Linked DNA regions of Rhodopseudomonas palustris. Each later gene encodes a partner of the first gene's protein in a complex. Links are inferred from orthologs where the notes say so. Each region holds a gene or a part of one and is shown on either strand. Other genes may lie near its edges.

Region 1 (7,874 bases):
TCCCGCCGGTGATCCATGTCGCCGGCACCAACGGCAAGGGTTCGACCGTCGCATTCCTGCGCGCGATCCTGGAAGCCACCGGACTCAAGGTCCACGCCTACACCTCGCCGCATCTGGTCCGCGTCAACGAGACGATCCGGATCGCCGGCCGGCTGGTCGGCGACGACGAGCTGCTGGCGGCACTGGCGCATTGCGAACGCGTCAATGCCGGCGCGCCGATCACGCTGTTCGAGATCGAGACCGCCGCGGCATTGTGGCTGTTCGCGCAGCATCCCGCCGACGTCACGCTGCTGGAGGTCGGGCTCGGCGGCCGGCTCGACGCCACCAATGTGATCGAGCATCCGCTCGTTTGCGTGCTGACGCCGATCAGCATCGACCACACCGAGTTTCTGGGCCCGACCATCGCCGACATCGCCGCCGAGAAGGCCGGTATCCTGCGCCGCGGCGCGCCGGTGATCGTCGCCGAGCAACGCGACGAGGCGATGGAGGTGATCGAACGCGACGCCAAGCGGCTGCGCGCACCGCTGTTCGCCTGCGGCCAGCAATGGCACGTTCAGCTCGAACACGGCCGGCTCGCCTATCAGGACGAACGCGGCCTGCTCGATCTCACCGCACCGAAGCTGTTCGGCCGGCATCAGATCGACAATGCCGGCCTCGCGATCGCGACGCTGCGCGCGCAGTCGCGATTTACGATCCCGCAGGACGCCTACCAGGCCGGGCTGCTGGCGGCCGAGTGGCCGGCGCGGATGCAGAGGATCACGTCGGGCAAATTGCTCGACGACGCACCGGCCGGCTGCGAACTTTGGCTCGACGGCGGCCATAATGCCGACGGCGGACGCGTTGCGGCGGCGGCGCTCGGCGACCTCGAAGAGCGGGTGTCGCGGCCACTGGTGCTGATCGCCGGCATGATGGCCAACAAGGATGCAGCCGCGTTTCTCGCCAACTTCACCGGGCTGACGCGGCACCTGATCGCGGTGCCGATCCCGAACCGCGACGGCGCGATGCCGCCGGAGAGCCTCGCCGACGCAGGCCGCGCGCTCGGCCTGCGAGTCGAACTGGCCGACGACGTCCCGGCGGCGCTGCGGCGCATCGCGTCGCTGGCCTACGAACTTCCGCCGCGGATCCTGATCACCGGATCACTGTATCTCGCAGGCCACGTGCTGAGCCTCAACGGCACACCGCCGAATTAGTCCCATTGCTCATCGCCCTATCCCCGTCAGTGCGAGCGTAGCGAAGCAATCCAGTGCGCCGAGCAAGGGGCTGGCAATGACGAGAGGCCGGAAAAGCAAAACGGCCGGCGGAATGCCGGCCGTTTTAGAACGTTCGTGCGCGTCGGAGTTCAGACAGCTGCGCTGATCCACTGCTGCAGCTTGGCCTTCGGCGCGGCGCCGACCTGGCGCGAAGCCATCTCGCCGCCCTTGAAGATCATCAGGGTCGGAATCGACATCACGCCATACTTCGAGGCGGTGACCGGGCTCTCGTCGACGTTGAGCTTCACGATCTTGACCTTGTCGCCCATCGCTCCGGCGATTTCATCGAGCGCCGGCGCGATCATGCGGCACGGGCCGCACCACTCGGCCCAGAAGTCCACCACCACAGGCCCCTGGGCGTTGAGAACCTCGTTTTCGAAATCGGCGTCTGACACCTTACCAACGGCCATGGGATACCTCGTGAAACCGGATGAAGAGCGGCGGCGGGAATCGCGCCGTGATGACGGGTGAACGTAGGAACGCACCGCGGTGCGGTCAAGCACGGCTCACGGCACCGTCAGATCGGCCTGCTCCGCGTCCAGCGCAGAGGCCGAAAGTTCCATGATTTCAGCCGCTTCGGTCCAGAGCAGGGCGGCCCGGACAGTGCGCTGTGGATAGATCGCGCCGAGCACCGCCCGGTAGCGGGCGAGCTGACGGACGTAACTGCGCGGCGCCTCGGCCTCAACCCGCGGCGGGGCGTGGTTGGTCTTGTAGTCGACGATCAGAACCTCGGTCTCGGTCACTACCAGGCGGTCGATCTGGCCGGACACCAGCACCGGTCCGCCGCGCCACTGCAGCCGGCCGACGATCGGCACCTCGGCTCGGCTGCCTGAGCCGAACACCGTCGCAAACCTCGCATCGGCAATCAGCCCGAGCACCTGAGCGGCGAGCGCCGCCCGATCCTCCTCACTCCAATCCGACGCATTGCGAGCGAGGAACCGTCCAGCGGCGGCGGGACGACCGGCAACGGCGATCTCCGGCAGCGATTGCAGCAGCCGATGCACCAGCGTGCCACGCTGCAGCGCGCGGCTGCGGCTGGCGTCGGATTCCCCTGGCCGCAACCGGCGCCGATCATCGTCGTCGGCATCCGACGGCCGCAGCACCTGTTCGGCGGATGGTAAGCCGGGCGCCGGGCGGCGCAACCAGTTCGGCAGATGCGTCACCGCCAGCTCTTGCCCCTGCGAGACCGTCCCGATCTCCTCGATCACATCCTCCGGGCGGCAGTAGCGCTTGATCACGCCCTCCGGCGGGACCGGCTGCATCACCAGCCCGGATGATTCCAGCCCCCTGCTGATCAGGTCGTACCAGGAGTGCGGCCGCACCTCGTTGCGGTTGCCCGGCATGCAGCCGCCGACGATCAGCCGGTCGGCGGCGCGGGTCATCGCGACATAGAGCAGCCGGCGATACTCGTCCTCGGTCTCCTCGATCATCGCGCTGCGGGCCTGCTCGACGATGTGCGGATCATCAGCCTTGCGGCCCGCCCACACCATCGCAGCGACCGAGCCCGGCGCAGCGTTGCCACCCGCCAGCCGGATCAGGTTGAGCCGCTGGGTGTCGGCCGGCGACGAGGTGGTGTCGATCAGGAACACCACCGGCGCTTCCAGCCCCTTGGCGCCGTGCACCGTCATCACCCGGACTTCGTCGCGGGAGATCTCCATGTCGCGCTTGATCTCGGTGTCGGCTTCACGCAGCCACGCCATAAAGCCTTGCAGCGACGGCGCGCGCTTCTGCTCGAAGCTCAGCGCCAGTTCGAGAAACTCGTCGAGCGCATCGTTGGCCTCCGGCCCGAGCCGGCGCAGGATCCGGGCGCGGCCGCTGTCGCTGCCATCGCCGCCGAGCAGCCAGGCGTAGAACCCGAACGGCGTTTCGGCCTGCGCCCGTACCGCGTAGCTCTCCAGCCGGCGCTGCACAGCTGCGAACTTCGGATCGCCCGTGGCATGATCGGCCAGCGCGGCGCGTAGCGAGCCCTTGCGCTGCCAGGCCAATTTGAACAGGTCGTCGTCGTCGAGCCCGAACAGCGGGCTCTTCAGCGCCACTGCGAGTGCCAGATCGTCCTGCGGCAGCAGCAGCGCGTCGGCGAGCTTCATCAGGTCGATGATCGCGATGTGCTCGGTCAGCTTCAGCCGGTCGGCGCCTGCGACCGGGATGCCGCCGCGCTTCAGCGCCTGGATCACCGCGTCGAACGCCGACCCGCGCCGCCGCACCAGGATCAGCACGTCGCCATAGCTCAGCGGCCGGCGACGCCCCATCGGACCGGTCTGGGTGCCGCGCGCGATCAGTGCGCCGATCTCGGCCCTCACCTTGTCGGCAAGGCGGACCTCGGGACTGGTTTCGGACACCGCGTCGAACGGCGCCTGCCAGCCTTCGATCTGCTGGCGATCATCCGGCACTTCCAGCGGCCACAGGTCGATCAAGCTCGGCCCGGCATCGGCGAGCGACTGATGCAACGGATAGGTCGAATCCGCATGGATGCTGCGATAAATCGCCGGATCGCGGAACACGTGATCGACCGACTGCAGGATCGCGGCACCTGAGCGGAACGAGTAGTTGAACGAAACTTTTTCGAAGGTCAGGCCGGCGCCGGTGAATCGCCGCTGCAGCAGGTCGCGCCACTCGGCGAATTCCTTCGGCACCGCGCCCTGAAACGAGAAGATTGACTGCTTCTCGTCGCCGACCGCAAAGATGGTGCGCCGGACACCATCGCGGGCGCCCTCGCCGGCGGTGAATTCGTCGATCAGCCGGGCGACGATCTTCCACTGCTTCGGCGACGTGTCCTGCGCCTCGTCGATCAGCACGTGATCGACGCCGCGGTCGAGCTTGAAATGCACCCACCCGGCCGCGCCGCTGTCGAGCATTGCCAGCGTCTTGTCGATCAGGTCGTCGTAGTCGAGCAGACCGCGTTCGCGCTTCTCACGCGCGATGTTGCCCGCAACCTGCGCGGCAATCACCAGCAGCGCCCGGGTGCGCTCGCGCAACGCCAGCGCGCGGCGGCGTTCGAGCAGACCGGCGAGCCGCGCACCTTCGCGCTGCAGCCTCTCGGCGAGGCCGGGCGCGCCGTCGCCGAGCTTTTTGGTGATCAGGCTTTTGCGCAGGCCGCTATCCTTAGTGAAGAACACCTGGAGATAGGCATCGATCTGCGCCGCGTCAGTGAGCGCCAGCGCGGCGCGCAAGCGCCGAGCCTGCGCCTGGTCGTTGGCGCTGCCGCCTTCGAAGGTCGCCGCAACCGCAGCCCATTCCGATCGCGGCAGGTTCGGACCATCGACGATGTCGCGATCGGCCGCGTCGCAGCTATCGTCCGGCGCAACACCGAGGGTCGCGGACAACTGCGCCATCGCACGCTCGACGCTGCCGGCCTGCGCCACCCACGCCATGAAGCGGTCGCGGCTCATGCAGGCTTCCTGCACCACGTCGCGGAAGGTGACGTCGGCGGCGCTGGTCATCGCAAACGCCAGTGCACGCCCGGCATCGCTGTCCGGCGCCGCGGCGGCGCGCAGCAGCACGTCGAGGCTGGCGCGCTGCATCAGCTCGGCCTGGTCGCGATCGTCGAGCACGCTGAACCGCGCCGGCACGTTGGCTTCGAATGGAAACTGCTGCAGCAGCCGCGTGCACAGCGCGTGGATGGTCTGCACCTTCAGCCCGCCCGGCGTCTCAAGCGCACAGGCGAACAGTTTTCGCGCCTGGGCCAGCAGTGAGGGCCCGACCGTCTTCACGCCGGTGGCGTGGATCGCCGCTGACAGTTCCTCGTCGTCGAGTTTGACCCAGTGACCGAGCGTGGTGAACACCCGCTCCGCCATGTTGGCGGCCGCCGCCTTGGTGAAGGTGATACAAAGGATGCGCTCCGGCGATACGCCATCGAGCAGCAGCCGGATCACGCGCTGAACCAGCACATGGGTCTTACCCGAGCCGGCATTGGCGGAGACAAACACCGACGCTGACGGATCGGAGGCGATCTCCTGCCGGGCGCGGGCTTCGTTGGGAATGAGGCGGCTCATGACGACGCGTCTCCGCGACCGCCGGCCGCCGACCATTCCTTGATCCGAGCCAGATCATCATAGGTGCCGTAGCGCTGCGACCACATCGACAGCACCAGCGAGCGATAGGACTGCTTCTCGTCTTCGAAGCGGCGGACTAATCCTTCCAGCTTGGCGCGCGCTTCATCGGCGGCATCGTCGGGGTGCTGCGGCTCATCCTTGCGCTCGATCTTGAGTTCGAGCACGCGCTCATCGCCCGGCGGCGTGTTGCCGCTGAGCTTGACGTAAGTGAGCTCGCTCACTGAGGCGGCCGCCGGAATATCCTCAAAGCCTCCATCGCGCAGGATCGCCGCTTCCAATGTGAGCTGCGGCGATAGCCCCATCCGCACCTGCTTGCCGGTCGGCGGATGACCGGTCTTGTAGTCGAGGATCGCGTAGCTACCGTCGTCGCGCCGTTCGATGCGGTCGGCGCGCGCCGACAGTTCGAAATTGCGCTCTCCACCAAGCGGGATCATCAGCGTGCCGCGACGCTCCGCCTGTACCTGCACGACGCCGGTGCGGCGCTGCTGCTCCCACGCGGCGAACCAGGTGGCAATCCGCAAGAAGCGCGGCCACCACAGCGCGCGCGCCTCGGCATGATCCATCAGCGGCGCAAAATGTTTCTGGCCGATTTGGCGCAGCGCCGTCACCGGATCGTCCGGCAGAGCGTCCTGGTAGCGCTCGGTGAATTCGCCCAGCGCCGCATGGATCGCCGAGCCGCGATCGGCGCCCGACAGCGGCATGTCGACCGGATCGAGCGGCGACAGGCGCAGGATGTACTTGGCATAGATCGTATAGGGATCGCGTAGCCAATCCTCGATCGCGGTCACCGGCAGTTTCAGCGGCCGCGCGATCCGCGGCGGCCTCGGTGCAGGCTGCGCGATCGGCGTGACGCTCTCGGGCCGATCCAGTTCGTGGGTGTAGTCCAGATACGTCTGCCCGCGCGCTTTCATCGCCTTCCAACGATCCTCGCCGGCGACCGCTTCGAGACGGTGCAGGAAGCGCGACGCCACTGCGGGCGCACCGCCGACCTTGGCGGCGTGGGTGATGAACACCTCGTCGGCGCCGAGCGCCTGCGCGAAGTCATGTGCCGACAGGCCGATGCGGCGCTCCGGCAGATCGAGCCCAAGTTCGTGCCGCATCGGCCGGCTCAGCCACGGATCGATCCGCGGCGCCGGCGGCCACACGCCTTCGACCAATCCGCCGAGCACGACCCGGTCTTGCTGTGTCAGTCGCGCTTCGAGCGGGCCGTAGATCCGGATCGGCGCCTCGGCAAGTTCGGGACGGCGGACGACGCGATCGCCGAACGCGGTCTCGAACACTTCGCCATAGTCGCGCGCCGCGACCAATACGCCGCTCGCCGGTCCGACCGCGGCGAGATCGTCGAACGCCCGGAGCAGTGCCGAGCCTTGCGGACCTTCGAACGCTTCGACGATGCCGTCGTCATCCGTCGTCAGCGCCTTCAGCGCCGCGCAATGCCGTGCGCCGATCTCGCACAGATCGAGCGGGTTCGGCCCGACGGTTTCCAATGGTGCGAGCGCGGCCTTGAGCTGGGCGATGAGTTGCTGCGCTTCATCGAGGCTCGGTTCGGACAATCGCGTGCGCGGCTCCGACGGATGCAGCGCGCTGGCCTCGCCGCACTTCAGCTTCGCAAGCTCGCCCCGGAAGATCGCAAATTCCTTGGCGAGCCCATCGCAGCCGGCGGGTGGCCGGGGGCCGCGCAGCAGCGCCAGCTCCAAGGTCTCGATCGCGCCGCGCCAGCCATAGCCCGCGCGTCCGAGCCGAAGCAGCGGATGCTTGAGCAGCGCCAGCAGCGTCGCCGGTTCGCAGCCTTCGAGCGCAGTCTCGGCCGCGAGCCGTGCGAAGATGCCGGGCTGCGTCTCCATCAGCGTGTCGCCACCGGAATCGTCGACCGGCAGATGCCAGCGGCCGAGCGCGGCGACGACGCGGCGCGCCAGCGCGCGATCCGGCGTGACCAGCGCCGCGGTCTTGCCCTGCTCACGCGCCTCGCGCAGCACCACCGCGATCGCCAGCGCCTCGGCTTCCGAATTCGGCGCTTCGATCAGCGTCAGTCCATCAGTGCCTTCGCCGATCAGGCGATCGACGGCGGTGTCCTTCAGCCGGTCGTGCCACACCGCCGTCGCCGATGACGGCCGCAGCGCCTCGGAGGCGAGAAGTTCGCGGCCGTGCCGGGTCGGTGTGCCGAGCTGCTGCACGTCGCGGCGTGTCACGCCCATCCGGTCGAGCAGGCCATGCATGGCGTATTGCGGATGGTTCGGCGATGGGGGCGTGACGAGCTTACCCTGCCGGTCGCGGCTGCCACCGATCAGATCCCACGCCGCATTGTCGAGATCGACATCGAGGCCGGGGAGCACCACCGCGCCGTGAGGCAATCGCGCGATCGCGTTGAGCAGCTTCGCGGTCGCTGGCATCGAGCCGGTCGAGCCGGCGGCAATCACCGGCCCGCTGCGCTGGGTCGCGAGCCGCTGCGCCTCGGCGTCGATCAGCCGGTCGCGCCGCGCGGCCGGTTCGATCCGGTCGGTCTCTTTCAGGTATTGCGGCCAGGCGTGGCCGGCGATCTTGAGGAAATCGAGCGTCAGGCTCCAGTACCGAT
Region 2 (5,351 bases), 4.5 Mb from region 1 along the record:
ACGCAGGTAAGCCTTGAAGCACCCCCGCGAGAGGCGGCGAGCCTACAAGGTGGGCTACCACGCCTTGCCGGCGCTACGCAGCGACTGCGTGAGGTCACCACGCCCTTTCTGAGATGGTCCCAGCCGGCCGCTTGCTGAGCGGGTGACCGCGCTTGCGTTGCGGCACATGTCCGGAACGGAATGCCGGACCGTCACGTTGCTTCAAGCGAAACAAAGCGCGGGGGAGCCGGCATGACCGACCGGGAATTGAGCGATCAGGCGATCGCCGTGTTGGTGGATGTGGCCCGGACGGCCGGGCGCGACCTCAACGCGGGGCAGCGGCTCGAGCTCGACCGGCTGGTTTCGGATGGCCTGGTCGCGGTCAGCACCTCCGGCGATCCGGCCGGGCAGCGTCATTATCGTCTCACCGTGGCGGGGCAAACCGCCTTGGACCAGCGCGGCGTCGGCGCCAACGAAGCTTAGCCGCCAAGCTTGTCGCGCAAGGCCCGCTCGCGCTGCTTGCGAATTTCTCGCGTCTCACGCACACTCCGCCAATCAGCCAACTAACAACAAGGCGGCCGAACGCCTGCGGGGAAACGTCAGCACAGCAGGGGGGCCATCCATGATCTCGACCCATTCGATCTCGCCGCGCGTCGTTCGTCGTCATGGTCTTGTTCTGGCTGCCAGCTTCGGTCTGTCACTGATTGCCGGTGCGGCGTTGGCGTACACCGCCGAGCAGCAGCAGGCGTGTACGGGCGATGCGATGCGGTTGTGCGGTGCGTTTGTCCCGGATGTCGACCGGATCACCGTCTGCATGATGCAGAACAAAGCGCAGCTTACGCCCGCCTGCCGCGCTCAGTTCGGACCGACGCCGGTGGCGATGCGTTCCAACGAGGCCGTGCGGCGCAAACCGACGAGCCTCAAGCCCCGCAAACCTCTCAAGCGCGAGCGGCAGTAACTGACAAAGCCTCCCAGGTTCCGGGATCTGCGCGACAGCTTGCCGCGTTGGTGTCGAAATCGACGCGCATATCTCGCGCCTGAGGAGAGCTTTGTGACAGAGATCGATCACCGCGCCGAACTCGACCGCCATCTGCAGTGGTTCGAGTCCAAGCTACCACCCCGGCCGGCGCATTTCGTCGGCTGGCTGCGGCGGCCGTCATCTAAGTATGTTCGGCTGCCCCTCGGAGTCGCCCTGGTTGGTGGCGGCATGCTTAGCTTCCTGCCGGTCCTGGGCCTGTGGATGCTACCCCTCGGCATGGTGCTGATCGCTCAGGACGTGCCAGCGCTCGAGAAGCCGACCGCACGGACGCTGAACTGGATCGAGCGCAAATGGCTGGAGCGGCAACGCGGCCGCGGTACGGATACTAAGCCTTTCGATGCTGATCAGCAGGTGGAGCGCTCCGATTCATCCACCAAGACGGCGGCCTGATCAGCAGGCGCTGTCATCAATCTGCTATTCAAAAACCGTCTTCGGGACTCAATGAGAGCCTGTGCGTCGCACCGAATGCGGAACCGGTGTGACTCAAAAACCAGCGGATCGCTACAATCTGGCGAGGCAATGATGATTGCTTGCAATTTTGTCTTTCACGAATCAACGAGCTGATTCACCTTGCCGCCAAGGTCAATCGGGAGGCCAGGGTATGAACGTCATCGTTTTTGCTTCGCGTAAAGGCGGCTCGGGAAAAAGTACCCTGGCTGCTCACTTGGCTGCACAGGTCCATAAGGCATCGCGTCCGTGCCTGCTGATCGATGCCGATCCGCAAGGCTCGCTGACGCTGTGGCACAAACTTCGCGGTACCAATGAGCCGCCGTTGCGCACCGCAACGCGGTCGATCAGCGACATCGTCGCCGCCGCAAAGCGCGACGGCATCGAATGGGTGTTCGTCGATACGCCGCCGAACCTCTCCGCCGTGGTCGACGACGCGATCCGCAACGCCACGATGGTGATCATCCCGGCGCGTCCCGGCGTGTTCGACGTCAACGCGGTGCAGGATACGATCCAGACCTGCCGATCGCACCGCAAACCCTACGCGGTGGTGCTCAACGGTGCCCCGGCGCTGCGTGATGACGTCGAAAGCCGCATCGTCACCATCGCGCGTGATGCGCTCGCCAAGTTCAAGGCGCCGGTCTGGGGCGGGCAGATCACCAACCGCGCCGATCTTCTGATGGCGCTCGGTGAAGGCCAGGGCGCGCGCGAATATGCCGCCGAAGGCCGCGCCGCTTACGAGATCAGCCGGCTGTGGGCGGCGATCGAACGCTCTGTCAAGGCGATCCGCGGGGCCGGAAATTCCGGCATGCACAAGCAGGCGGCCTGACCGCGACCCAACACCACTGCAGCGCGCGGCCACCCGCGCGTTTTTCATGAGCTGTTGCGACCGATCGCCGCGTGCGCTCGGACAGACGATTGCGCAGAAAAAAACCGGGCCCACGAAGAGCCCGGCTTAAGGTCTTTGGCCTGATAGGCCGACACAATCACCTTCCAAGAGGGATAGCTGAGCCGCCGCGCTACTGGAGGAGGGGGACTTGATGCAGCGCGACCCCTCAACGTGAGAATGATTTGATCCGCGATCCGGCGGCCCGGCAAGCGGGCCCCCCGCATGTCAGACATGCGGAGCCCCGGGAGCGACAAATCAGCCCGGCCAGCGTTGCGCCTTGTTGACGACGAAGTCGCGGAACACCTGCACCCGCGCCACCGTCTTCAACTCCTCCGGATAGACGAAGTACGTGTCGAGCTGGATCGAGTCTTCCTCGCCAAACAACTGCACCAGACGGTTGGTGTCCTCGATCAGGTAATCCGGCAGCGCTGCGATGCCGAGGCCCTGCTGGCAAGCGCGCACCAGGCCGAGGATGTTGTTGACCTTGAAGTAGGGCTCGCGCGGTCCCATGCCGCTGCGCCCGGCTTCGATCAGCCAGCTCCGGTTCTGCAGATGCGGCGGCACCTGGCTGTCGCTCAGCATGATCAGCCGGTGATTGTCGAGATCCTCCAGCGTCCGCGGCGTACCGAAGTTCTTGATGTACTCCGGCGAGCAATAGGCGTGAAAGCCGATCGAGAACAGCTTGCGCTGGATCAGGTCCGGCTGGGTCGGCTTGCGGGTACGGATCGCGACGTCCGCCTCGCGCATCGACAGATCGAGCTCTTCGTCAGTGACGATCAGCGAGATCCGGATCTCCGGATACAGCGCGGTGAATTCGCCGAGCCGCGGCACCAGCCAGTGAATGCCGAGCCCCGGCGTCGTGGTGACCTTGAGGTCGCCGCTCGGCCGCTCGCGGCTGTCGGTGAGCTTGGCGCGTGCCGCCTGCAGCTGCATGAACACGTCATGCGCAGTGCGGAACAGCAGATCGCCCTGTTCGGTGAGGATCAGCCCGCGGGCGTGGCGGTGAAACAGCGACACCGAGAGCTCTTGCTCGAGTGCGCTGACCTGCCGCGACACCGCCGACTGCGACAGCCCGAGCTGCTCGCCGGCATGGGTGAAACTCCCCGCTTCGGCAGCGGCGTGAAAGACCTTCAGCTTATCCCAGTCCATATCGGTGAACCCGTCGCGGTGTCGCGCCATCCAGAGAGTTATTCGGCCGCTTGGCGGTCGCCGGCGCGCAGCGCCAGGAAGCGTTCGGCTTCGAGAGCCGCCATGCAGCCCATTCCAGCTGCGGTGACGGCTTGGCGGTAGGTCTCGTCGGCGACGTCGCCGGCGGCGAACACGCCAGGTACCGAGGTTGCGGTCGAATTTGCCGCAACCTCGACATAGCCCGACGGTTTGAGCTTGATCTGGTCTTTGAACAGCTCGGTCGCCGGCGCATGGCCGATCGCGATGAACACGCCGTCGGCTTTGACCTCGCTGGTCGTGCCGCTCTTGACGTTCTTCAGACGGACATGGGTGACCTTGGTCGGGTTCTCGGCGCCGCAGATCTCATCGACCGCGACGTCCCAGATCACCTTGATCTTCGGATGCTTGAACAGCCGGTCCTGCAGGATGCGTTCGGCACGGAAGTGGTCGCGTCGGTGCACGATGGTCACGCTGGCGGCAAAATTGGTCAGGAACAGCGCCTCCTCGACCGCGGTGTTGCCGCCGCCGACCACCACGACATCCTTGCCTCGATAGAAAAAGCCGTCGCAGGTGGCGCAGGCCGAGACGCCGAAGCCCTTGTAGGTCTGTTCGGACGGGATACCGAGCCAGCGCGCCTGGGCGCCGGTGGCCAGAATCAGCGTGTCGGCCAGATAGACGTCTCCGCTGTCACAGGTGAGCCGGAAAGGCTGCTGGCTGAGGTCGAGATCGACCACGAGGTCGGTCTTGATCCGGGTGCCGACGTGCAGCGCCTGCTTCTCCATCTGCTCCATCAGCCAGGGGCCTTGGATCACATCGGCGAAGCCGGGGTAGTTTTCGACGTCGGTGGTGATGGTGAGCTGGCCGCCCGGCTGCATGCCCTGGATCAAGATCGGCTCCAGCATCGCGCGAGAGGCATAGATTGCGGCGGTATAACCGGCGGGCCCGGATCCAATGATCACGACCTTGGCTTGAACCGGACTCGGCATGAATCAGTCCCCGAAACTGAGGGCGGCGCGACGCAGGGAAAGGCCTGGCTGGGGCATCGCCAATGGGCGGAAGATCAGACAGAAGTCTATGTGATTTGGTGAGCTATGCAAGATTTGCAATACCTCCGTGCAGGATTTCCCACCAAGATTGGAAAACGAGCTGTGAGCATCGCGAAATAAAATTACCCAAATTTCGCGGGTTGCGCTAAGAGAGGCTGTTTCTAAGCCGAATCCGCCTTGCGGGAATAGCACCAGCGTGACCAAGAGCCTCGACCAGATCGACCTCAAGATCCTGCAGGAAATCCAGGACGACGGCCGAATCACCAATGTCGAACTGGCCAAACGGGTGGGAATCTCGCCGCCGCCGTGTCTGCGCCGGGTGCGGACGCTGGAGGAGGAAGGTTACATCCTCGGCTATCGCGGGCTGCTCGATCCGGCGCATCTCGGCTTCGACGTCACCGTGTTCGCCTCGGTGCACCTGTCGAGCCAGGCCGAGGCCGACCTGCGCGGGTTCGAGGAATTCGTCCGCAACGAGCCGCTGGTCCGCGAGTGCTGGATGCTGTCGGGCGAAGTCGACTTCATCCTGAAATGCGTCGCGCCCGACATGGCGACGTTCCAGAATTTCGTCGCCCACCTCACGGCCGCGCCGCACGTGCGCAACGTCCGCACCTCGCTGGTGCTGCGCAATTCGAAATATGCCGCCGCGGTGCCGCTGGAGTTGAAAGCCGCGACGACCTGAGGCCGCCGCTGCAATCTTTTCAGTGCTGGTGCGGTGTCAGCGATCGCGCCGCAGCACGCGATCGAGACTGATCGGTCCGCCGCCCGACGTGGCCAAGTACAAGCA

Evidence for each region.
Region 2: the proteins of trxA (region 1) and trxB are in contact, whole or in part, in a crystal structure (PDB 1F6M), measured with the Escherichia coli proteins. The link is inferred for Rhodopseudomonas palustris from one-to-one orthologs.

The regions. Positions count from the first base shown.
Region 1 is NZ_CP058907.1:78,696-86,569, forward strand. Bases 1-2,826 are described here. They hold trxA (thioredoxin), read right to left. Parts: upstream 1,661-2,826; coding sequence 1,340-1,660; downstream 1-1,339. Other genes in these bases: HZF03_RS00385 (bifunctional folylpolyglutamate synthase/dihydrofolate synthase), read left to right, coding at 1-1,190; addA (double-strand break repair helicase AddA), read right to left, coding at 1,757-2,826. Also shown: more of addA, read right to left, coding at 2,827-5,242; double-strand break repair protein AddB, read right to left, coding at 5,239-7,874. UniProt on the Escherichia coli protein: Participates in various redox reactions through the reversible oxidation of its active center dithiol to a disulfide and catalyzes dithiol-disulfide exchange reactions.
Region 2 is NZ_CP058907.1:4,531,122-4,536,472, reverse strand. What follows is about bases 2,525-5,351. They hold trxB (thioredoxin-disulfide reductase), read right to left. Parts: upstream 4,508-5,351; coding sequence 3,542-4,507; downstream 2,525-3,541. Other genes in these bases: HZF03_RS20625 (DoxX family protein), read right to left, coding at 5,283-5,351; HZF03_RS20630 (Lrp/AsnC family transcriptional regulator), read left to right, coding at 4,764-5,246; HZF03_RS20640 (LysR family transcriptional regulator), read right to left, coding at 2,610-3,533. Outside these bases: Flp pilus assembly protein CpaB, read left to right, coding at 1-10; HZF03_RS20660 (hypothetical protein), read left to right, coding at 232-462; HZF03_RS20655 (hypothetical protein), read left to right, coding at 602-937; HZF03_RS20650 (hypothetical protein), read left to right, coding at 1,031-1,408; HZF03_RS20645 (ParA family protein), read left to right, coding at 1,620-2,294.